2 regions of the Streptomyces sp. NPDC037290 genome follow, and region 2 is predicted to be linked to the other one. Evidence: predicted binding sites of a transcription regulator. Region 2 holds the regulator's gene; the other holds the start of a gene.
What was found. Region 2 encodes HspR, which represses chaperone genes until heat shock. Its sites were predicted from a motif close to TTGAGNNNNNNNNNCTCAA; they were not measured.
Positions count from the first base shown of each region.

Region 1: lon (endopeptidase La) is a predicted target of HspR. The motif match lies at 3,654-3,672, and genes of this name have one in related genera.

Region 1 is NZ_JBVJVZ010000006.1:159,916-170,835, forward strand. It holds gene ACZ7HQ_RS22580 (hypothetical protein) at 1-88, opposite strand, end outside; gene ACZ7HQ_RS22585 (serine/threonine-protein kinase) at 139-1,089, opposite strand; gene lon (endopeptidase La) at 1,202-3,631, opposite strand; gene ACZ7HQ_RS22595 (rhomboid-like protein) at 3,771-4,574, opposite strand; gene ACZ7HQ_RS22600 (spermine/spermidine synthase domain-containing protein) at 4,763-5,443, shown strand; gene ACZ7HQ_RS22605 (response regulator transcription factor) at 5,557-6,297, shown strand; gene ACZ7HQ_RS22610 (HAMP domain-containing sensor histidine kinase) at 6,294-7,412, shown strand; gene ACZ7HQ_RS22615 (multifunctional oxoglutarate decarboxylase/oxoglutarate dehydrogenase thiamine pyrophosphate-binding subunit/dihydrolipoyllysine-residue succinyltransferase subunit) at 7,716-10,920, shown strand, end outside.
Region 2 is NZ_JBVJVZ010000016.1:17,643-28,562, forward strand. It holds gene ACZ7HQ_RS35335 (phosphoribosyltransferase) at 1-285, shown strand, start outside; gene ACZ7HQ_RS35340 (Yip1 family protein) at 369-1,454, opposite strand; gene ACZ7HQ_RS35345 (antibiotic biosynthesis monooxygenase family protein) at 1,592-1,915, shown strand; gene ACZ7HQ_RS35350 ((Fe-S)-binding protein) at 2,033-4,300, opposite strand; gene ACZ7HQ_RS35355 (MraY family glycosyltransferase) at 4,485-5,504, shown strand; gene dnaK (molecular chaperone DnaK) at 5,599-7,437, shown strand; gene grpE (nucleotide exchange factor GrpE) at 7,434-8,105, shown strand; gene dnaJ (molecular chaperone DnaJ) at 8,142-9,317, shown strand; gene ACZ7HQ_RS35375 (heat shock protein transcriptional repressor HspR) at 9,323-9,772, shown strand; gene ACZ7HQ_RS35380 (PA14 domain-containing protein) at 9,825-10,920, opposite strand, start outside.

The DNA of each region.
Region 1 (10,920 bases), on a different contig from region 2:
CGCGGACGCTGCCGTTGCCGACGTGGATGCTGCCGAGGCCGGGGTGGCCGCTGCCCGCTCCGCCGACGGGGCCGGTGTCGGCGGTCACCGCCGCCCCCGCCGCGTAAGCGGCGGGGAGCCTGGGGCCCCGGGCGGGTGTCAGGACAGGACCGGCCCGGCCCAGGACGGCGGTTCCGGAGGCGGAACGCGGTCCACCAGGGTCGGCGTACGGCGGCGCGGTGCGGGCTCACCGACGGCGGCGCGCAGGGCCGCCACGAACTCCAGGCAGGAGCCGTGGCGGTCGCCCGGGGCCTTGGCCAGCGCGCGCCGGAGGACGGCGTCGGCGGCCTCCGGGATGTCCGGCCGCTCCTTGCTGAGCGCGGGCGGCTGGTCGTACTGGTGGGTCCACAGCAGCTCGAGGTGGTCCTCCCGCCGGAAGGGCGGGGTGCCCGCGAGCATCTCGTGGACCACACAGGCCAGGCTGTACAGGTCGGACCTGCCGTCCACCGGGCGCCCCGCGATGCGCTCGGGCGCCACGTAGTCCAGGGTGCCGACGAACTCGCCCGCGGTGGTGAACCCGGTGAGCGACAGCGACTTCTTCGCCAGCCCGAAGTCGGTGAGGTAGACGTGCTCGGGATGGTCGCTGTCGACCCCCTTGGCGACCAGGACGTTGCCGGGTTTGACGTCCCGGTGCACCAGCTCGCGCGCGTGGGCCGCGTCGAGTGCGGACGCCAGCTGGGCGGCGACGCGCAGCGCGGTCGCGACCGGCAGCGGGCCCGCCCGGTCGATCAGGGCGCCCAGGTCCTGGCCGGAGACGAAGCACATGGCGATGTAGAGGACCCCGTCGGTCTCGCCGGCCTCGAAGACGGGGACGATGTGGGGGTGGTCGATGGCGGCGGCCACCCGGGACTCCTGGGCGAACCGGCGGCGGAAGGCGTCGTTGCGCGTGTACTCCGGGGCGAGCAGCTTGAGCGCGACCGTCCGGCCGAGCCGCAGGTCCTTGGCGCGGTAGACGACGGCCATGCCGCCCCGCCCGAGCTCGCGTTCCACGCGGTACCCCGCGATCTCGGCCCCGATCAGCCCGGAGGGGCTTCTGGGCGGCCAACTCACGCCTGAATTCTACCGAGAGGTCCGTATATCCGCGTACGGCGAGGACGCGGGGCACGGCGAAGGCCCGGGCCTCCCTCACGGGACCCGGGCCTCGCCTCTCCCGGGGCGTCCGTCACGCCGCCACGGGAACCTCCGGCGCCGCCCCGTTCGTCGCGGGGGCGAGCGCCAGCTCCAGGACCTGGCGGACATCGGTCACGGCGTGGACGTCGAGCTTGTCCAGCACCTCGGCCGGGACGTCGTCCAGGTCGGGCTCGTTGCGCTTGGGGATGATCACGGTGGTCACCCCGGCCCGCTGGGCGGCGAGCAGCTTCTGCTTCACTCCGCCGATGGGCAGCACCCGGCCGGTCAGCGAGACCTCACCGGTCATGGCGACGTCCGTGCGGACCAGGCGGCCGGAGAGCAAGGACGCGAGGGCCGTCGTCATCGTGATGCCGGCGCTCGGGCCGTCCTTGGGGACCGCGCCCGCCGGGAAGTGGATGTGCACGCCCCGGTCCTTCAGGTCGCCGACCGGCAGCTCCAGTTCGGCGCCGTGGCTGCGCAGGAAGCTCAGCGCGATCTGCGCCGACTCCTTCATCACGTCACCGAGCTGACCGGTCAGTGTCAGGCCCGCCGCGCCCGTCTCCGGGTCGGCCAGGGACGCCTCGACGAAGAGGACGTCGCCGCCGGCTCCGGTGACCGCGAGACCGGTCGCCACGCCGGGTACGGCCGTACGGCGCTCGGCCGGGTCCTGGGCGGACTCGGGCACGTGGTGCGGGCGCCCGATCAGACCGCGCAGGTCCTCGTCCCGCACGGTGAACGGCAGCTCCCGCTCGCCGAGTTCGTGCTGGGCCGCGACCTTGCGCAGCAGCCGCGCGAGGGACCGCTCCAGGGTGCGCACGCCCGCCTCGCGGGTGTACTCGCCGGCCAGCTTGCGCAGGGCGCTCTCGTCCAGCGTGACCTCGTCCTTCGTCAGGCCGGCCCGCTCCAGCTGGCGCGGGAGCAGGTGGTCGCGGGCGATGACGACCTTCTCGTCCTCGGTGTAGCCGTCCAGGCGGACGATCTCCATCCGGTCGGCGAGCGCCTCCGGAACGGCCTCCAGGACGTTGGCGGTGGCCAGGAAGACCACGTCCGACAGGTCGAGTTCGACCTCCAGGTAGTGGTCCCGGAAGGTGTGGTTCTGCGCCGGGTCGAGGACTTCGAGCAGGGCCGCGGCCGGGTCGCCGCGGAAGTCGGAGCCCACCTTGTCGATCTCGTCCAGCAGCACCACCGGGTTCATCGACCCGGCCTCCTTGACGGCCCGCACGATCCGTCCGGGCAGCGCACCGACGTACGTACGGCGGTGACCGCGGATCTCGGCCTCGTCGCGGACGCCGCCGAGGGCGACGCGGACGAACTTCCGGCCCATGGCGTGCGCGACGGACTCGCCGAGGCTGGTCTTGCCGACGCCCGGCGGACCCACGAGCGCGAGCACGGCACCGCCGCGCCGGCCGCCGATGACGCCCAGACCGCGCTCACTGCGCCGCTTGCGCACCGCGAGGTACTCGGTGATGCGCGCCTTCACGTCCTCCAGGCCCGCGTGCTCGGCGTCCAGGATCGCCTTGGCGCCCTGGATGTCGTACGCGTCCTCGGTCCGCTCGTTCCAGGGCATCTCCAGGACGGTGTCCAGCCAGGTGCGGATCCAGGAGCCCTCCGGGGACTGGTCGCTGGACCGCTCCAGCTTGTCGACCTCCTTGAGTGCCGCCTCGCGGACCTTCTCCGGCAGGTCGGCGGCTTCCACGCGGGCGCGGTAGTCGTCGGACTCCTCGGCCGAATCCCCTGAGTTCTCGCCGTTCAGCTCGCGCAGTTCCTTGCGGACGGCCTCCAGCTGACGGCGCAGCAGGAACTCGCGCTGCTGCCTGTCGACGCCCTCCTGGACGTCCTTGGCGATGGTCTCGGCGACGTCCTGCTCGGCGAGGTGGTCGCGGAGCTGCTGCGTGGCGAGCTGCAGCCGGGCCACCGGGTCGGCGGTCTCCAGCAGGCCGAGCTTCTGTTCGGTCGTGAGGAACGGCGAGTAGCCGGAGTTGTCGGCGAGCGCGGAGACGTCGTCGATGGCCTGGACGCGGTCCACGACCTGCCAGGCGCCGCGCTTCTTCAGCCAGGCGGTGGCGAGCGCCTTGTACTCCTTGACGAGGTCGGCGACCTGACCCGGCAACGGGTCCGGCACGCTCTCGTCGATGCGGGCGCCCTCGACCCACAGGGCCGCGCCGGGACCGGTGGTGCCCGCGCCGATGCGCACCCGGCTCCGGCCGCGGATCAGAGCCCCGGGGTCACCGTCGGCCAGCCGGCCGACCTGCTCGACCGTGCCCAGCACACCGGTCTTCGCGTACGTGCCGTCGACCCGTGGCACCAGCAGCACCCTGGGCTTGCCCGGCTCCGACCGGGCGGCGGCCTGCGCGGCCTCCACCGCGGCCCGCACCTCCGCGTCGCTCAGGTCCAGCGGAACCACCATGCCGGGCAGCACGACCTCGTCGTCGAGCGGCAGCACAGGCAGGACGAGCGTGAACGCCGGTGACTCAGCAGCCATGATCTCCCCTTCGGCAGTCAAGTTGAGCTATGTCGACTCAACCGCCGGGGGGTGGGCTGGTGTTCCCCTTGCCTGTTCGCTGTGAGCGATCACGTTCGGCTCCACGTGAGCGATCCCCCTCGCCCAAGGGACCACCGCCTCAGGGCGTCTGAGCCCACCGGCGGACAAGAGGCCACCCCGCCACGCCTATCGACAGCGCGATCAGATGGCCCCAGTTCGTCATCGGGTCCTCGAACGCGATCAGGTCGTTCAGGAGGAGGCCGGCCGCGAGGCCGAGCACGGGCCAGCGGAACCAGGGGCGCAGGAGGCCGGCCAGGGCGCCGGTGCTGGCGGCGACGCCGAAGCTGATGCCGTAGTCGAGCCGGTGCAGCGAGGTGACCGGGAGGTGGCCGACCAGGACGGCGAGGCCCACCGGCACCTCGGTGGCGAGGGTGGCCAGGACATGGCCGGCGAGGAAGACGCAGGCCGCCCGCGCGCCGCCTATGCGCCGCTCGAGCGCGGTGATCACCAGCACGAACGCGACCGCGTACGGCGAGAGGACACCGCCCGCGATCCACAGCGCGCTCGCCAGCAGCACCAGCACGGGCGTACGCGCCAGGTGTGCCACGTCCGTGCTGGAGTCCTGGAAGAGGGTGTGCACCAGGCCCCGGTCGGCCATGGCCGCGATCACCGAGGTGACGGCCAGGACGGCGCAGTAGGCGAAGGTGAACGGGGTGCCCGTGGGCGTGGGCAGCAGCCGCCACGGCCGCGGGAGCCGGATGGCCGGGCGGGTGTCGGCGAGGGCTGGATCGCAGGCCGGGGCCGTGGCGTGCCGCTGGCGTGGCATCCCGTCCAGCAGGTCCGCGAGCGCGGGCGCCGGGACGACGGCGGCACCGTCGGAAAGGGGCGCACCCGGCAGGGGCGCGGACGCGGCCGACACAGGGCCCGTCGCGATCGGTTCCACGGTGAGGCGCTCCTTCCGTCGCGCCCCACCTTTCGGGTTGCGCGGGCCGCTGTCTATGACCGACGCCACGCGAGAGCGGATTCACAGCAACCTCTCATGTGCCGGATGCGTCCGCGTCGTGCCCACAACGTACGCGCGTCATCCGCAATTCCCGTGAAGGACAGGGCCCGTTCAAGCAGGATGGGGTCATGACTGCTGCCGTGCACGACTCCCCCGTGATCCTCGACCGGCGCGAAGGCCCGTACGGCGAGGTGGTGCTGCGCCGGCACGGAGCGCTGCTGCAGATCATCGCCAACGGCTGTTTCCTGATGGACACCTCCGACGGCCGCTCGGAGCGGCTGCTGGTGGACGCCGCGTACGACGCGCTGGACGGGCGGCCCGAGCCGAAGGTGCTGATCGGCGGGCTGGGAGTGGGGTTCTCCCTCGCACATGCGGCGGCGGATGCGCGGTGGGGGCGGATCACCGTCGTCGAGCGGGAACCCGCCGTCGTCGACTGGCACCGGGACGGGCCGCTGGCACAGATCTCCGCCGGTGCGCTCGGCGATCCGCGCACCGAGATCGTGCAGGGCGACCTCGTGGCGTTCGTCAATGAGACATCGGACACGTTCGACGCGCTCTGCCTGGACATCGACAACGGCCCCGGCTGGACCGTCACGGACGACAACAACAGCCTCTACTCCCCGACCGGACTCGCGGCCTGCGCAAGGGTGTTGAAACCCGGTGGGGTGCTGGCCGTGTGGTCCGCCGAGCCGTCTCCGGAATTTGAAGGAACCTTGCGGAATGCCGGGTTCCGGCAGGTGCGTACCGAAGAGGTGCCCGTTGCCCGGGGCGTTCCGGACGCCGTGCACCTCGGGGTCCGGCCTGGATAGCGACAGCACGGTGGATCCCCGTAATGTGCTGCCCTGACGCGGATCATTCAAGCGTCAATCGCAGACATGGGATCACCCCACGGGTTCCGGAAAGCAACAAGCAGGGGCGGGCGATGGAGCAGACACACACCTCCCAGAGCGGCGCGGCGACGACCACCCCGGGCGCGCAGCGCCGGGTGCTGGTCGTCGAGGACGACCCCACGATCGTCGACGCCATCGCGGCCCGGCTGCGTGCCGAGGGATTTCTCGTGCAAACCGCGTCGGACGGCCCGGCTGCCGTCGACACGGCCGAGGCCTGGCAGCCCGACCTGCTGATCCTCGACATCATGCTGCCGGGTTTCGACGGCCTCGAGGTCTGCCGGCGGGTGCAGGCGCAGCGTCCGGTGCCGGTGCTGATGCTGACCGCGCGGGACGACGAGACGGACATGCTGGTCGGTCTCGGGGTCGGCGCGGACGACTACATGACCAAGCCGTTCTCGATGCGGGAGCTGGCCGCGCGGGTGCACGTGCTGCTGCGGCGGGTGGAGCGGGCGGCCCTGGCCGCCGCGACGCCCCGCAGCGGGATCCTGCGCCTCGGCGAGCTGGAGATCGACCACGCGCAGCGCCGGGTCCGGGTGAAGTCCGAGGACGTCCACCTCACGCCCACCGAGTTCGACCTGCTGGTGTGCCTGGCGAACACCCCGCGCGCGGTGCTCTCCCGGGAGCAGCTGCTGGCCGAGGTGTGGGACTGGGCGGACGCCTCCGGCACCCGCACGGTCGACAGCCACATCAAGGCGCTGCGCCGGAAGATCGGCGCCGAGCGCATCCGTACGGTGCACGGCGTGGGATACGCGCTGGAGACACCGACACCGTGAGCGGCGACGGGCGCCAGGCCGCACGGAGGAGCCCCGGGGAGGAGCCCTGGGGTGGTGGCGTACGCCCGTTCTCGATCAAGACCAAACTCGGTGCACTCGTCGTCATATCGGTGCTGATCACCACCGGACTGTCGATCGTCGCGGTGCACACCAAGACCGAGCTGCGCTTCATCACGGTCTTCTCGATGATCGCCACACTGCTGATCACGCAGTTCGTGGCGCATTCGCTGACCATGCCGCTGGACGAGATGAACACGGTGGCGCGGTCGATCTCCGAGGGTGACTACACCCGCCGGGTGAGCGAGGGCCGCCGGGACGAGCTGGGCGACCTGGCCGGGACGATCAACCTCATGGCGGACGAGCTGGAGGCCCAGGACAGCCAGCGCAAGGAGCTGGTCGCCAACGTCTCGCACGAGCTGCGCACCCCCATCGCCGGCCTGCGCGCCGTGCTGGAGAACATCGTCGACGGGGTCACCGAGGCCGACCCCGAGACCATGCGCACGGCCCTGAAGCAGACCGAGCGGCTCGGCCGGCTCGTGGAGACCCTGCTGGACCTGTCCCGGCTCGACAACGGCGTCGTACCGCTGAAGATGCGCCGCTTCGAGGTGTGGCCGTACCTGTCGGGCGTGCTGAAGGAGGCCAACATGGTGGCCTCGGCGCGGGCCGGCATCGCCTCCGGCTCCGGCAGCCACACACGCACCGACGTCCACCTGCACCTGGACGTCTCGCCGCCGGAGCTGACCGCGCACGCGGATCCCGAGCGCATCCACCAGGTCGTGGCCAACCTGATCGACAACGCGGTCAAGCACAGCCCGCCGCACGGCCGGGTGACGGTGAAGGCGCGGCGCGGGCCGCAGCCGGAGTCGCTGGAGCTGGAGGTGCTGGACGAGGGCCCGGGCATCCCGCGGTCGGAGTGGCACCGGGTGTTCGAGCGGTTCAACCGGGGCGCGGTCACCCGGCCGCACGGCCCGGGCAGCGACGGCGGTACGGGCCTCGGGCTGGCGATCGCCCGCTGGGCGGTGGATCTGCACGGCGGCCGGATCGGTGTGGCCGAATCCGAGCGCGGCTGCCGGATCATCGTCACTCTTCCGGGACTGACTTCCGTCCCGGGTTGACGTAGGGTCCGAACCCGGAAGCACAAGATCCACGATCGTCGCCGCCGTTCCGCGCAGCTGGACACGTGTGATCAGGGGCAGGCCCGCGCCACCCGTCGAACGAAGGCGCGCCGGGCCGGGGCCGGTGCACCCTCCGACATGCGGAACCACGCTTGTTTCCCGCCATATCAAGCCCTGAAACAAGATTTCCGATGTGACTTACACGACGATGACCTTGCTCGACCTGACCTTCCCCGCCATGGAGGCGTAGCCTTTATTCCCGCTGTCCATCACCTTGTGAAGCGGAAGAGGGCGGTTGCCGCCGTGTCGCCACAGTCCCCCAGTAACTCGAGCATCTCGACCGACCAAGCCGGGAAGAACCCCGCTGCCGCGTTCGGTCCGAACGAGTGGCTCGTCGACGAGATCTATCAGCAGTACCTCCAGGACCCGAATTCGGTAGACCGCGCCTGGTGGGACTTCTTCGCCGATTACAAGCCGGGTGCTCCTGCCACCCCGGCTGCGGCGGGTGCTGCGGCCGCGGGGGCCGCAGGGACCACCACCACGGCCCCCCAGGCCCAGCCCACGGCCCCGGCCCCCCAGGCCGCCGCCCCGGCACCCGCGGCCCCGAAGCCGGCCGCCGCCCCTGCTCCCGCTCCCGCGGCGAAGGCCGCGGCCCCCGCCCCGGCCAGGCCGGCGACGCCCGCACAGGCGCCGGCCCAGCCCAAGGCGAAGGCCGCCCCCGCCGCCGAGGCCCCCGAGGGCCCGGAGCTGGTCACGCTGCGCGGCCCGGCCGCCGCCGTCGCGAAGAACATGAACGCCTCGCTGGAGCTGCCGACCGCCACCTCGGTCCGCGCGGTCCCGGTGAAGCTGCTGTTCGACAACCGCATCGTCATCAACAACCACCTCAAGCGCGCCCGCGGCGGGAAGATCTCCTTCACGCACCTGATCGGGTACGCGATGGTGCAGGCCATCAAGGCCATGCCGGCGATGAACTACGCGTTCGGCGAGAAGGACGGCAAGCCGACCCTCATCAAGCCGGCGCACGTCAACCTGGGCCTGGCCATCGACCTGGTCAAGCCCAACGGTGACCGCCAGCTCGTCGTGGCCGCCATCAAGAAGGCCGAGACGCTGAACTTCTTCGAGTTCTGGCAGGCCTACGAGGACATCGTCCGCCGCGCCCGCGACGGCAAGCTGACGATGGACGACTTCACCGGTGTCACGGTCTCCCTGACCAACCCCGGCGGCCTCGGCACCGTCCACTCCGTGCCGCGCCTGATGCCCGGCCAGTCGGTCATCATGGGCGTCGGCTCCATGGACTACCCGGCGGAGTTCCAGGGCACCAGCCAGGACACCCTGAACAAGCTCGGCATCTCGAAGGTCATGACGCTCACGTCGACCTACGACCACCGGGTCATCCAGGGCGCCGCCTCCGGCGAGTTCCTCCGCCAGGTCGCGAACCTGCTGCTCGGCGAGAACGGCTTCTACGACGACATCTTCGAGGCCCTGCGCATCCCCTACGAGCCGGTCCGCTGGCTCAAGGACATCGACGCCAGCCACGACGACGACGTCACCAAGGCCGCCCGCGTCTTCGAGCTGATCCACTCCTACCGGGTCCGCGGCCACGTCATGGCCGACACCGACCCGCTGGAGTACCGCCAGCGCAAGCACCCCGACCTGGACATCGTCGAGCACGGCCTCACCCTGTGGGACCTGGAGCGCGAGTTCGCCGTCGGCGGCTTCGCCGGCAAGTCGATGATGAAGCTGCGCGACATCCTCGGCGTGCTGCGCGACTCGTACTGCCGCACCACCGGCATCGAGTTCATGCACATCCAGGACCCCAAGCAGCGCAAGTGGATCCAGGACCGTGTGGAGCGCGGCCACTCCAAGCCGGAGCGCGAGGAGCAGCTGCGCATCCTGCGCCGCCTGAACGCGGCGGAGGCCTTCGAGACCTTCCTGCAGACGAAGTACGTCGGCCAGAAGCGCTTCTCGCTGGAGGGCGGCGAGTCCGTCATCCCCCTGCTCGACGCGGTCATCGACTCCGCGGCCGAGTCCCGCCTGGACGAGGTCGTCATCGGCATGGCCCACCGCGGCCGCCTGAACGTGCTGGCGAACATCGTCGGCAAGTCGTACGCGCAGATCTTCCGCGAGTTCGAGGGCAACCTCGACCCGAAGTCGATGCACGGCTCCGGCGACGTGAAGTACCACCTGGGCGCCGAGGGCACCTTCACCGGCCTGGACGGCGAGCAGATCAAGGTCTCGCTGGTCGCGAACCCCTCCCACCTGGAGGCCGTCGACCCGGTCCTCGAGGGTGTCTCGCGCGCCAAGCAGGACATCATCAACAAGGGCGGCACGGACTTCACGGTCCTGCCGGTGGCGATCCACGGCGACGCGGCCTTCGCGGGCCAGGGCGTGGTGGCCGAGACCCTGAACATGTCGCAGCTGCGCGGCTACCGCACCGGCGGCACGGTCCACGTCGTCATCAACAACCAGGTCGGCTTCACCGCCGCCCCGGAGTCGTCCCGCTCGTCGATGTACGCGACGGACGTGGCGAGGATGATCGAGGCCCCGATCTTCCACGTGAACGGCGACGACCCCGAGGCCGTCGTCCGCGTCGCCCGCCTGGCCTTCGAGTTCCGCCAGGCGTTCAACAAGGACGTGGTGATCGACCTCATCTGCTACCGCCGCCGCGGTCACAACGAGTCGGACAACCCGGCCTTCACCCAGCCGCTGATGTACGACCTGATCGACAAGAAGCGCTCGGTGCGCAAGCTCTACACCGAGTCCCTGATCGGTCGCGGCGACATCACCCTGGAAGAGGCCGAGCAGGCCCTGCAGGACTACCAGGGTCAGCTGGAGAAGGTCTTCACGGAGGTCCGCGAGGCCACCTCCCAGCCTGCCGCCGGTGACGCCCAGGCGCCCCAGGACGGCTTCCCGGTCGCGGTGCCGACCGCGGTCTCCACCGAGGTCGTCAAGCGGATCGCCGAGTCCCAGGTCAACATCCCCGACACCATCACCGTCCACCCGCGTCTGCAGCCGCAGCTGCAGCGCCGCGCGGCGATGGTCGAGGACGGCACGATCGACTGGGGCATGGGCGAGACCCTCGCCATCGGCTCCCTCCTCCTCGAGGGCACCCCGGTGCGCCTCGCGGGCCAGGACTCCCAGCGCGGCACCTTCGGCCAGCGCCACGCGGTGCTGATCGACCGGGAGACCGGCGAGGAGTACACCCCGCTGCAGTACCTCTCCGACGACCAGGCCCGCCTGAACGTCTACAACTCCCTGCTGTCCGAGTACGCGGCCATGGGCTTCGAGTACGGCTACTCGCTGGCCCGCCCGGACGCGCTCGTGATGTGGGAGGCGCAGTTCGGTGACTTCACCAACGGCGCGCAGACGGTCGTGGACGAGTTCATCTCGTCGGCGGAGCAGAAGTGGGGCCAGACCTCCGGTGTCACCCTGCTCCTCCCGCACGGCTACGAGGGCCAGGGCCCGGACCACTCCTCCGCCCGCCCGGAGCGGTTCCTGCAGCTGTGCG
Region 2 (10,920 bases):
CTGGAAATGCCCGTCATGCTCGCGCCCGTCCCCAACGTGATCGACTTCTCCGACAAGAAGGTGCTGATCACCGATGACGTCGCCGACACCGGCAAGACGCTGAAGCTCGTGCGCGACTTCTGCCTGGACACCGTCGCCGAGGTGCGCTCCGCGGTGATCTATGAGAAGTCCCACTCGCTCGTGAAGTGCGAGTACGTCTGGAAGCGGACCGACGAGTGGATCAACTTCCCGTGGAGCGTCGAGCCGCCCGTCGTGACGCGGGCGGGGCAGGTCCTCGACGCCTGAGAACCCCGGAGTCCGAGAGCCCGGACAGGGGAGAGGCCCCCGGCTGCAGCGCCGGGGGCCTCTCCCATGCCGGTGGCGGGCCGCTAGAACGTACCCAGTTTCACGATCGACAGCAGCGCGACCAGCTGGATCGCCGACGCGCCCAGCGCCTTCGGCCAGGGCAGGTCGTGGGAGCGGGAGACCATCAGGGTCAGCAGGGCGCCCGCGCCGATCCAGGTGGCCCAGCCGAGGAGCTGGACGAAGCTCGCGTCGCCGCCGAAGAACATGGCGAAGACCAGGCGGGGCGCGTCCGTGAGGGCCGTGATCAGCATGGACAGGCCGACCGTCGGCTGCCAGGCGCCGTCGCCGCCGAGCTGGCGGGCCAGGGTGTGGGTGACCACGCCCAGGACGAACATGCTCAGCACCATCACGATCGCCGTGATCAGCACGATCGGGATCGCGTTGGAGAGCGTGGCGTTGATCGCGTCCTTGCGGGCGCCGTCGAAGCCGAAGACGGCGAGCAGGCCGTAGAGGAAGGTGACGATGAGGGCGGGGGTCCACATCGTGTAGTCCCGCATGCGCAGGAAGGTCTGGTTGGGGGCAAGGACTATCCCCTTCAGCAGCTCCTTCCAGTGCAGGGGCGGGCCGAGCGGGGCGGCGGGTGCGGCGGCGGAGCCGGCGTGGTAGGTCGCGCCCTGGGTGTAGCCGGCGGCCTCGTCGACCGAGAACGCCTGGGTGTGGCCCGGGTTGTTGGCCGCGTACGGGTCGTGGCCCGCGCCGCCGCCCGGGTAGCCGCCGTCGTCCCCGAAGTACTCCGGCCCGTCGTCGGCCGGGCCCGGGTAGCCGTACGCCTGGCCCTGCCGGCCGTACGGCTGCCCCTGGCGGGGGTACGACGGCTGCTGCCCCTGCCGGGGGTGCGCCGGCTGGGGGTAGGGCCGCTGCGGCGGCTGCGGGTAGCCGTACGAGGGCCCCGAGGGCTGCCCGTACGACGGTCCCGCGGGCTGCCCCTGCTGCGGTCCGGGCCGGCCGTACGACGGTCCCTGCGGCGCCTGCTGTCCTTGGGGGGTGCGGTTGTCCCGGCCCCCGCGTCCGATCCTGAATCCAGCCACGTCATCGAACGTACCTGGTCCCGGAGAGTGACGTGCGGGCCCGGGGCGTCCGGGCCCGGCTTTGCTGCCGACCTGTGACATCCCCTAAGGGACCGTCAGCGAGGCGACCAGGGAGCCGTCAGGGGTTTCCCCCGGTTTCCGGCACGGTCAGCGCGCGCAGCGCCACTCGGCGCCCGGGTGTGTGTGCCGGATGCGCGGGGGTGGGCCAGGATGGGCCCATGAGCGTAGTGAAGATCAATGTGCTGACCGTTCCCGCCGAGCAGCGGGAGGTGCTGGAGAAGCGGTTCGCCTCGCGGGCCCACGCCGTGGAGAACTCCGACGGCTTCGAGTGGTTCGAGCTGCTGCGGCCCGTCGAGGGCACCGACACGTACCTCGTGTACACGCGCTGGCGCGACGAGGCGTCGTTCCAGGCGTGGATGGAGGGCCCGATGAAGGCCGCGCACCAGGGCGGCGCGGAGGGCGAACGGCCGAAGCCGGCGGCCTCCGGCTCCACGCTGTGGTCCTTCGAGGTGGTCCAGCAGGCGGGACCGAAGAGCGCGTAGCCGCCGCGCCGGGTCCCACCCGCCCGCGCGGCCCGGTTCGGCGGTCGGCTGGGCCGGAACGTGACGGCGCCCCCTGCCTGTGCGTTGCAGGGGGCGCCGTACGGGTGTGAGCCGCTGTTACTTGACCGGCTCGGGCTCCGGCTCGCTCTCGGTCTCCGGCTCGCCCGCCGGGTCGACCGGCGTCCTGACGGAGTCGAGGAGCAGCTGGGCGACGTCCACGACCTGGATGGACTCCTTGGCCTTGCCGTCGTTCTTCTTGCCGTTCACCGAGTCCGTGAGCATGACCAGGCAGAACGGGCAGGCGGTGGAGACGATGTCCGGGTTCAGGGAGAGGGCCTCGTCGACGCGCTCGTTGTTGATGCGCTTGCCGATGCGCTCCTCCATCCACATCCGGGCGCCGCCGGCGCCGCAGCAGAAGCCGCGCTCCTTGTGGCGGTGCATCTCCTCGTTGCGCAGGCCCGGGACCTTGCCGATGATCTCGCGCGGGGGCGTGTAGATCTTGTTGTGGCGGCCCAGGTAGCACGGGTCGTGGTAGGTGATGATGCCCTCGACCGGCGTGACGGGGACCAGCTTGCCCTCGTCGACCAGGTGCTGCAGCAGCTGGGTGTGGTGGATGACCTCGTAGTCGCCGCCGAGCTGCGGGTACTCGTTGCCGAGCGTGTTCAGGCAGTGCGGGCAGGTGGCGACGATCTTCTTCGCGGACTTCGGCTTCTTCGTCGACTCGTCCTCGTCGTCCTCGCCGAAGGCCATGTTCAGGGCCGCGACGTTCTCCATGCCGAGCTCCTGGAACAGGGGCTCGTTGCCGAGGCGGCGGGCGGAGTCACCGGTGCACTTCTCGTCGCCGCCCATGATCGCGAACTTGACGCCCGCGATGTGCAGCAGCTCGGCGAAGGCCTTCGTCGTCTTCTTGGCGCGGTCCTCGAGGGCACCCGCGCAGCCGACCCAGTACAGGTACTCGACCTCGGTGAGGTCCTCGATGTCCTTGCCGACGACCGGGACCTCGAAGTCGACCTCCTTGGTCCACTCCAGGCGCTGCTTCTTGGCCAGGCCCCAGGGGTTGCCCTTCTTCTCCAGGTTCTTGAGCATCGTGCCCGCCTCGGAGGGGAAGGCACTCTCGATCATGACCTGGTAGCGGCGCATGTCGACGATGTGGTCGACGTGCTCGATGTCCACCGGGCACTGCTCCACGCAGGCGCCGCAGGTGGTGCAGGACCACAGGACGTCCGGGTCGATGACGCCGTTCTCCTCGGCGGTGCCGATCAGCGGGCGCTCGGCCTCGGCGAGAGCGGCGGCGGGGACGCCGGCCAGCTGCTCCTCGGACGCCTTCTCCTCGCCCTCCATGGTCTTGCCGCCGCCCGCGAGCAGGTACGGCGCCTTGGCGTGCGCATGGTCCCGCAGGGACATGATCAGCAGCTTCGGGGAGAGCGGCTTGCCCGTGTTCCAGGCGGGGCACTGCGACTGGCAGCGGCCGCACTCGGTGCAGGTGGAGAAGTCCAGCAGGCCCTTCCAGGAGAACTGCTCGACCTGGGAGACACCGAAGACGTCGTCGTCGCCGGGGTCGGTGAAGTCGATCTGCTTGCCGCCGGAGGTCATCGGCAGCAGGGCGCCGAGGGAGGTCTCACCGGTGGCGTTGCGCTTGAAGAAGATGTTCGGGAAGGCCAGGAAGCGGTGCCAGGCCACGCCCATGTCGGTCTTCAGGGCGACCGTGATCATCCAGATGAACGAGGTCGCGATCTTCAGGCCGGCGAAGAAGTAGGTGAGGTTCTGCAGCGTGCCGACGCTCAGGCCCTTCAGCCCCGCCACGACCGGGTACGAGATGAAGAACGAGGCCTCGTAGCCGTCCACGTGGTGCTGGGCGCCCTCCAGCGCGTGCAGCATGAAGATGCAGACGCCGACGATGAGGATGACGGCCTCGACGAAGTACGCCTGGCCGAAGTTGGAGCCGGCGAAGCGGGACTTGCGGCCGGGCTTGCGCGGGTGGCTCAGCTGGCGGACCGCGATCAGGACGAGGATGCCGACGACCGTCATCGTGCCGATGAACTCGACGTAGATGTTGTACGGCGCCCACTCGCCGATGACCGGCAGGATCCAGTCCGCCTTGAACAGCTGCCCGATCGCGTTGACGATCGTCAGCAGCAGCGTGAAGAAGCCCACCGCCACGAACCAGTGCGCCACACCGACGACGCCCCAGCGGTTCATCCGGGTGTGGCCGAGGAACTCCCTGACCACGGTGAGGGTGCGCTGTGCGGGGTCGTTGGTCCGTGTCCCGGCCGGTACCGACTGGCCCAGCCGCATGAAGTTGAAGATCTGGAGGAGGGCGCGGCCGAACAGTGCCACGCCGACCACGATCAGGACCAGCGACACGATGATCGCGGCGAGTTGCATTGGGGCTCCTGGGGCGGCCTCGAAACCGAGCGACATTACTAAGCGGTAACTTATCCAGTCCGTCTGAGACTACCCCCATCTTCACGCCGGATGCAGCCGGGCGCGGGGTGATGCGCATCATCCCACGGGTCATCGGATCGTGTTATTCGTACCGAATTGCTACATTCGCCCCTACCTTAGAGCCGTGCTCTACGGGATCGCCGCCGCCACCGCCGCCCTGCTCCTCGCCGCCGTCCTCGCGGCGCTGCTCAGGGTCCCCGCGCTGCGGGCCGGCATCGTCGACCGGCGCCGGCAGCGGCGGCTGCCGCTGCTCGGCGGGCTCGCCGTGGTGGTCGTCACCTGTCTGGTCGCCTGGACGGGGCAGTGGACCCGGGTCGCCCCGCTCGGTGAGGGGGTCGGTCGGCTGCTGGTCGCCGCCTCCTCGGTCGCGGGCCTTGGTCTGGTCGCGGACGTCTGGCGGCTCCGCGCGCGCGTGTTCGTCGCCGGTACGGCCGTGGCGGCGGCCTGTGTGGTGCCGTACGACGAGACGGGTGTGCTGGGCGGACTGCTCGCCGTGGCGTGGATCGTCGCCGCCTCCCTCGCCTTCAAGGGGCTCGACCACGCCGACGGGCTGGCCGGGACCGTCGGGGTCGTCACCGCCTTCGGGGCCGGGGCCTGCGCCGCCGCCGAGGTGATGGACGGGCTCGCCGTCCTGCTGAGCGTGCTCGCCGCCGCCCTCACCGGCTTCCTGATGCACAACTGGCATCCCGCGCGGATCGGGCTCGGCAACTGCGGCTCGCTGTTCACCGGGTTCCTGCTGTCGTCGTCCCTCGTCTTCACGCGCGCGGGGTACGAACTGGTGCCGAGCGCGGCGGTGATGTTCTGCCTGGGGGCGGTGGCGATCGCCGACGCCGTCCTCGTGGTCCTCGCCCGGGGGCTGGCCCGGCGCCCGCTGCTGCGGCGCGGCCCGGACCATCTCGCGCACCGGATGCGCCCGCTCGGGCTCACCCCGCAGGGGTCCGTCGTACTGCTGGGTGCCGGCTCCTTCTCCTCGGTGCTCGTGGGAGTGCTCGTGCACACCGGGTGGACGGGGGAGGGGGCCGTGCTGTGGGTGGCCGGAGCGGCGCTGCTGGTGGTGCTCGTCCTCCTTCGCATGCCTGTCCAGTCACCCCGGCGCACTGAATCGACGCAGGTCAGCGGCCGGTTGCGTGTAAGGAACGGATAAGAGTTGAGCCTGTCTGACTCAGGTCTGTTGACCCATCGCCGGGCGTCGTGCACACTTGAGTCCGTTCCACTCAAGTCAGCTGGAGGAATCAACCATGGCACGTGCGGTCGGCATCGACCTGGGCACGACTAACTCCGTCGTCAGCGTTCTGGAGGGCGGCGAGCCCACCGTCATCACCAACGCCGAGGGTGCCAGGACCACGCCGTCCGTCGTCGCCTTCGCCAAGAACGGTGAGGTGCTCGTCGGCGAGGTCGCCAAGCGCCAGGCGGTCACGAACGTGGACCGGACCATCCGCTCGGTGAAGCGCCACATGGGCACCGACTGGAAGATCCAGCTCGACGGCAAGGACTTCAACCCGCAGCAGATCTCCGCCTTCATCCTGCAGAAGCTGAAGCGCGACGCCGAGGCCTACCTGGGCGAGAAGGTCACGGACGCGGTCATCACCGTCCCGGCCTACTTCAACGACTCCGAGCGTCAGGCGACCAAGGAGGCCGGTGAGATCGCCGGTCTGAACGTCCTGCGCATCGTCAACGAGCCGACCGCCGCCGCGCTGGCCTACGGCCTCGACAAGGACGACCAGACGATCCTCGTCTTCGACCTCGGTGGCGGCACCTTCGACGTGTCCCTGCTGGAGATCGGCGACGGCGTCGTCGAGGTGAAGGCCACCAACGGTGACAACCACCTCGGTGGTGACGACTGGGACCAGCGCGTCGTCGACTACCTGGTCAAGCAGTTCGCGTCCGGCCACGGCGTGGACCTCGGCAAGGACAAGATGGCCCTCCAGCGCCTCCGTGAGGCCGCCGAGAAGGCCAAGATCGAGCTGTCCTCCTCCACCGAGACCTCGATCAACCTGCCGTACATCACCGCGTCCGCCGAGGGCCCGCTGCACCTGGACGAGAAGCTCACCCGGGCGCAGTTCCAGCAGCTGACGGCCGACCTGCTGGAGCGCTGCAAGACGCCGTTCCACAACGTCATCAAGGACGCCGGCATCTCCATCAACGAGATCGACCACGTCGTCCTCGTCGGTGGCTCCACCCGTATGCCCGCCGTCGCCGAGCTCGTCAAGGAGCTGACCGGCGGCAAGGAGGCCAACAAGGGCGTGAACCCGGACGAGGTCGTCGCCATCGGCGCCTCGCTCCAGGCCGGTGTCCTCAAGGGCGAGGTCAAGGACGTCCTGCTGCTCGACGTCACCCCGCTGTCCCTCGGTATCGAGACCAAGGGCGGCATCATGACCAAGCTGATCGAGCGCAACACCACGATCCCGACCAAGCGCTCCGAGATCTTCACGACGGCCGAGGACAACCAGCCGTCCGTGCAGATCCAGGTCTACCAGGGCGAGCGCGAGATCGCGGCGTACAACAAGAAGCTCGGCATGTTCGAGCTGACCGGTCTGCCCCCGGCGCCGCGTGGCGTCCCGCAGATCGAGGTGTCCTTCGACATCGACGCCAACGGCATCATGCACGTGACCGCCAAGGACCTGGGCACGGGCAAGGAGCAGAAGATGACCGTCACCGGCGGCTCCTCGCTGCCGAAGGACGAGGTCGACCGGATGCGCCAGGAGGCCGAGCAGTACGCGGAGGAGGACCACCGCCGCCGCGAGGCCGCCGAGACCCGCAACCAGGGCGAGCAGCTCGTCTACCAGACCGAGAAGTTCCTCAAGGACAACGAGGACAAGGTCCCGGGCGAGATCAAGACGGAGGTCGAGGAGGCCGTCGCCGAGCTGAAGGAGAAGCTCAAGGGCGAGGACACCGCCGAGATCCGCACCGCCACCGAGAAGGTCGCGGCCGTCTCGCAGAAGCTCGGCCAGGCCATGTACGCCGACGCGCAGGCCGCCGGTGGTCCGGAAGGCGCCGCCCAGGGCGGCAAGGCCGCCGACGACGACGTCGTGGACGCCGAGATCGTGGACGACGAGCGCAAGGACGGTGCCGCGTGACGGAGGAGACCCCGGGCTTTGAGGAGAAGCCCGACGTCCCCTCCGGCGCCACCCCCGACGACGCCGAGTCGAAGGCCGCGCCCGAGGAGGGCGCGGCCCCGGCCGGGGACGTACACGCAGACGCGGGCCTGGTGGCCCAGCTGGACCAGGTGCGCACGGCGCTGAACGAGCGCACGCTGGACCTCCAGCGCCTCCAGGCCGAGTACCAGAACTACCGCCGCCGGGTCGAGCGGGACCGCATCGCGGTCAAGGAGATCGCCATCGCGAACCTCCTGACCGAGCTGCTGCCCGTGCTCGACGACATCGGCCGCGCGCGCGAGCACGGCGAGCTGGTCGGCGGCTTCAAGTCGGTGGCCGAGTCGCTGGAGACCGTCGCGGCCAAGATGGGCCTGCAGCAGTTCGGCAAGGAGGGCGAGCCCTTCGACCCGACCATCCACGAGGCCCTGATGCACTCCTACGCGCCGGACGTCACCGAGACGACCTGCGTGGCGATCCTGCAGCCCGGGTATCGCATCGGCGAGCGCACCATCCGCCCCGCGCGGGTGGCCGTCGCCGAGCCGCAGCCCGGTGCGCAGACCGTCAAGGCCGAGGGCGCCGAGGAGAACACCGAGGCCGAGACGGCCGGTGCCACCGACACCAAGGAGAACGGTGGCCCGGACGAGGGCTGACGTCATCACCGCAGACAGGAAGGAGGGGCGTCGGGGATGAGCACCAAGGACTTCATCGAGAAGGACTACTACAAGGTCCTCGGCGTCCCCAAGGACGCCACCGAGGCCGAGATCAAGAAGGCGTACCGGAAGCTCGCCCGCGAGTTCCACCCGGACGCCAACAAGGGCAACGCCAAGGCCGAGGAGCGCTTCAAGGAGATCTCCGAGGCGAACGACATACTCGGCGACCCCAAGAAGCGCAAGGAGTACGACGAGGCACGCGCCCTGTTCGGCAACGGCGGCTTCCGCCCCGGGCCGGGCGCCGGCGGCTCCTTCAACTTCGACCTGGGCGACCTCTTCGGAGGCGGCGCCCAGGGCGGGGGTTCCGGCGGCTTCGGCGGCGGACTCGGTGACGTCTTCGGGGGCCTGTTCAACCGCGGCGGAGCCCCGGGCGGCACCCGCACCCAGCCCCGGCGCGGCCAGGACATCGACACCGAGGTCACGCTGAGTTTCACGGAGGCCATCGAGGGCGCCACGGTGCCGCTCAGGATGTCCTCCCAGGCGCCCTGCAAGGCCTGCTCCGGCACCGGCGACAAGAACGGCACACCGCGCGTGTGCCCGACCTGTGTCGGCACCGGGCAGGTGGCGCGGGGCTCGGGCGGCGGTTTCTCGCTCACCGACCCCTGCCCCGACTGCAAGGGCCGCGGCCTGATCGCCGAGCACCCCTGCCTGGAGTGCAACGGCAGCGGCCGCGCGAAGTCCTCGCGCACCATGCAGGTCCGCATCCCGGCCGGCGTGACCGACGGGCAGCGGATCCGGTTGCGCGGCAAGGGCGCGCCCGGCGAGCGGGGCGGCCCGGCGGGCGACCTGTACGTGGTCGTGCACGTCGGCGAGCACCCGGTGTTCGGACGCAAGGGCGACAACCTCACCGTCACCGTGCCGGTGACGTATCCCGAGGCGGCCCTCGGCGGCGAGGTCCGCGTGCCCACCCTCGGCGGCCCGGCCGTCACCCTGAAGCTGCCGCCCGGCACGCCCAACGGCCGCACCATGCGCGCCCGCGGCAAGGGCGCGGTCCGCAAGGACGGCACCCGCGGCGACCTCCTGGTCACCGTCGAGGTGAGTGTCCCCAAGGACCTGTCGGGGAAGGCTCGTGACGCACTGGTGGCGTATCGCGAGGCGACCGCGGGCGAGGACCCGCGGGCGGAGCTGTTCGAGGCCGCGAAGGGAGACTGAGAGAGATGGACGGCCGTCGACGTAACCCGTATGAACTGACCGAGGAGACCCCGGTCTACGTCATCTCGGTGGCGGCCCAGCTCTCCGGACTCCACCCGCAGACGCTGCGCCAGTACGACCGCCTCGGCCTGGTCTCCCCGGACCGCACCGCGGGCCGGGGCCGGCGCTACTCGGCCCGTGACATCGAACTGCTGCGCCAGGTGCAGCAGTTGTCGCAGGACGAGGGCATCAACCTGGCCGGCATCAAGCGCATCATCGAACTGGAGAACCAGGTCGCGGCCCTCCAGTCCCGCGTGGTGGAACTGGAGGCGGCCCTGGACGGCGCGGCGGCCGCGATGCAGCAGCGCGAGGCCGCCGTCCACGCCTCCTACCGCCGCGACCTGGTGCCGTACCAGGAGGTCCAGCAGACCAGCGCGCTGGTGGTGTGGCGGCCCAAGCGGCAGCAGAGCGACTGAGCGGGGAACACGGTGAAGGGGCCCGCGGTCTTCCGCGGGCCCCTTCGGCGTGTCAGGAAGTGCCGGGCTGGGTGATGGCGTAGTCCATGTCGGCGAAGGACTCGGTGCCGTCCGCCGAGACGAGCGAGATCATGTAGTAGAGCGTCGTGCCGGCGGGGGCGCCGGTGTCGGTCCAGACCCAGCCGCCCCTTCCCCTGGGCACGGCGGTCTCCGTCAGCCGGACGAACCGGCCCTCGGCGCGGTCCCAGCGGTAGACGTGGAAGCCGGTCACCCCGGAGATGTCCTCGTAGGGACACCACGGTTCCAGCGTGACCCCGCTGCTGGTGTTCCAGGTGGTCGTCCGGCAGCCCGAGGTGGCGTCCGGGACCGTCGTGGGCCTCAGGTCGAGCGCGGTCACCGGGACGGAGGCGACGGGCACGCTCCAGTCGTCGACCTCCGGATCGTCCTCGTAGGTGAGGGAGTTGCCGTAGACGTCCACGGCCACGACGAAGAGGCGGTACGACGAGCCGTCGGCCGGCCACGACAGCACTGCCTGCGTCTTCGACGCGTCCACCGCCCCGAGGTACTCGGGATCGTGCGAGGTGTCCTGCTGCCGGTAGAGGGCGTAGGACGCCAGGTCCGGCGCCGTGCTGGACCGCCAGGTCAGGCGGATGCCGTACTCCAGCGGCTCGGCGGCCAGGCCGGTGACGGCCGGCGGCGGGATCTCGTCGCCGGGCCGGGTGGCGGTGACCTCGGCGGAGGGCACGGACCAGCGGCCGGCGGTGTCCTTGCGCAGCACCGTGTAGTGGTAGGTGGTGCCGCGGCGGCCGGAGCGGTCGGTGCAGCCGCGGACGGTGCTGCCGTCGGCGTCGGTGGTGCTCGTGGGCGAACCACAGGTGAGGGTCTGCCAGGTGCGGGAGCCGTCGGCGGAGGTCTCCGCGCGGCGCACCGTGTAGCCGGCGGTGCCGGCGGGCTCGGTCCAGCCGAGCACCACCTCGCCGCTGCTCGTGTCCGCCGTCACGGCCTGCGGCGGCGTGATGGTCCGGGTGCTGCTCACGACGGCGGACTCGGCGGCGTTGCCGTGCGCGTCGATCGCGCTGACCTTGTAGTCGTAGGCGGTGCGGTACGCCGCGCCGGTGTCCGTGTGGCTCGTGTCCGTGGTGTCGGTG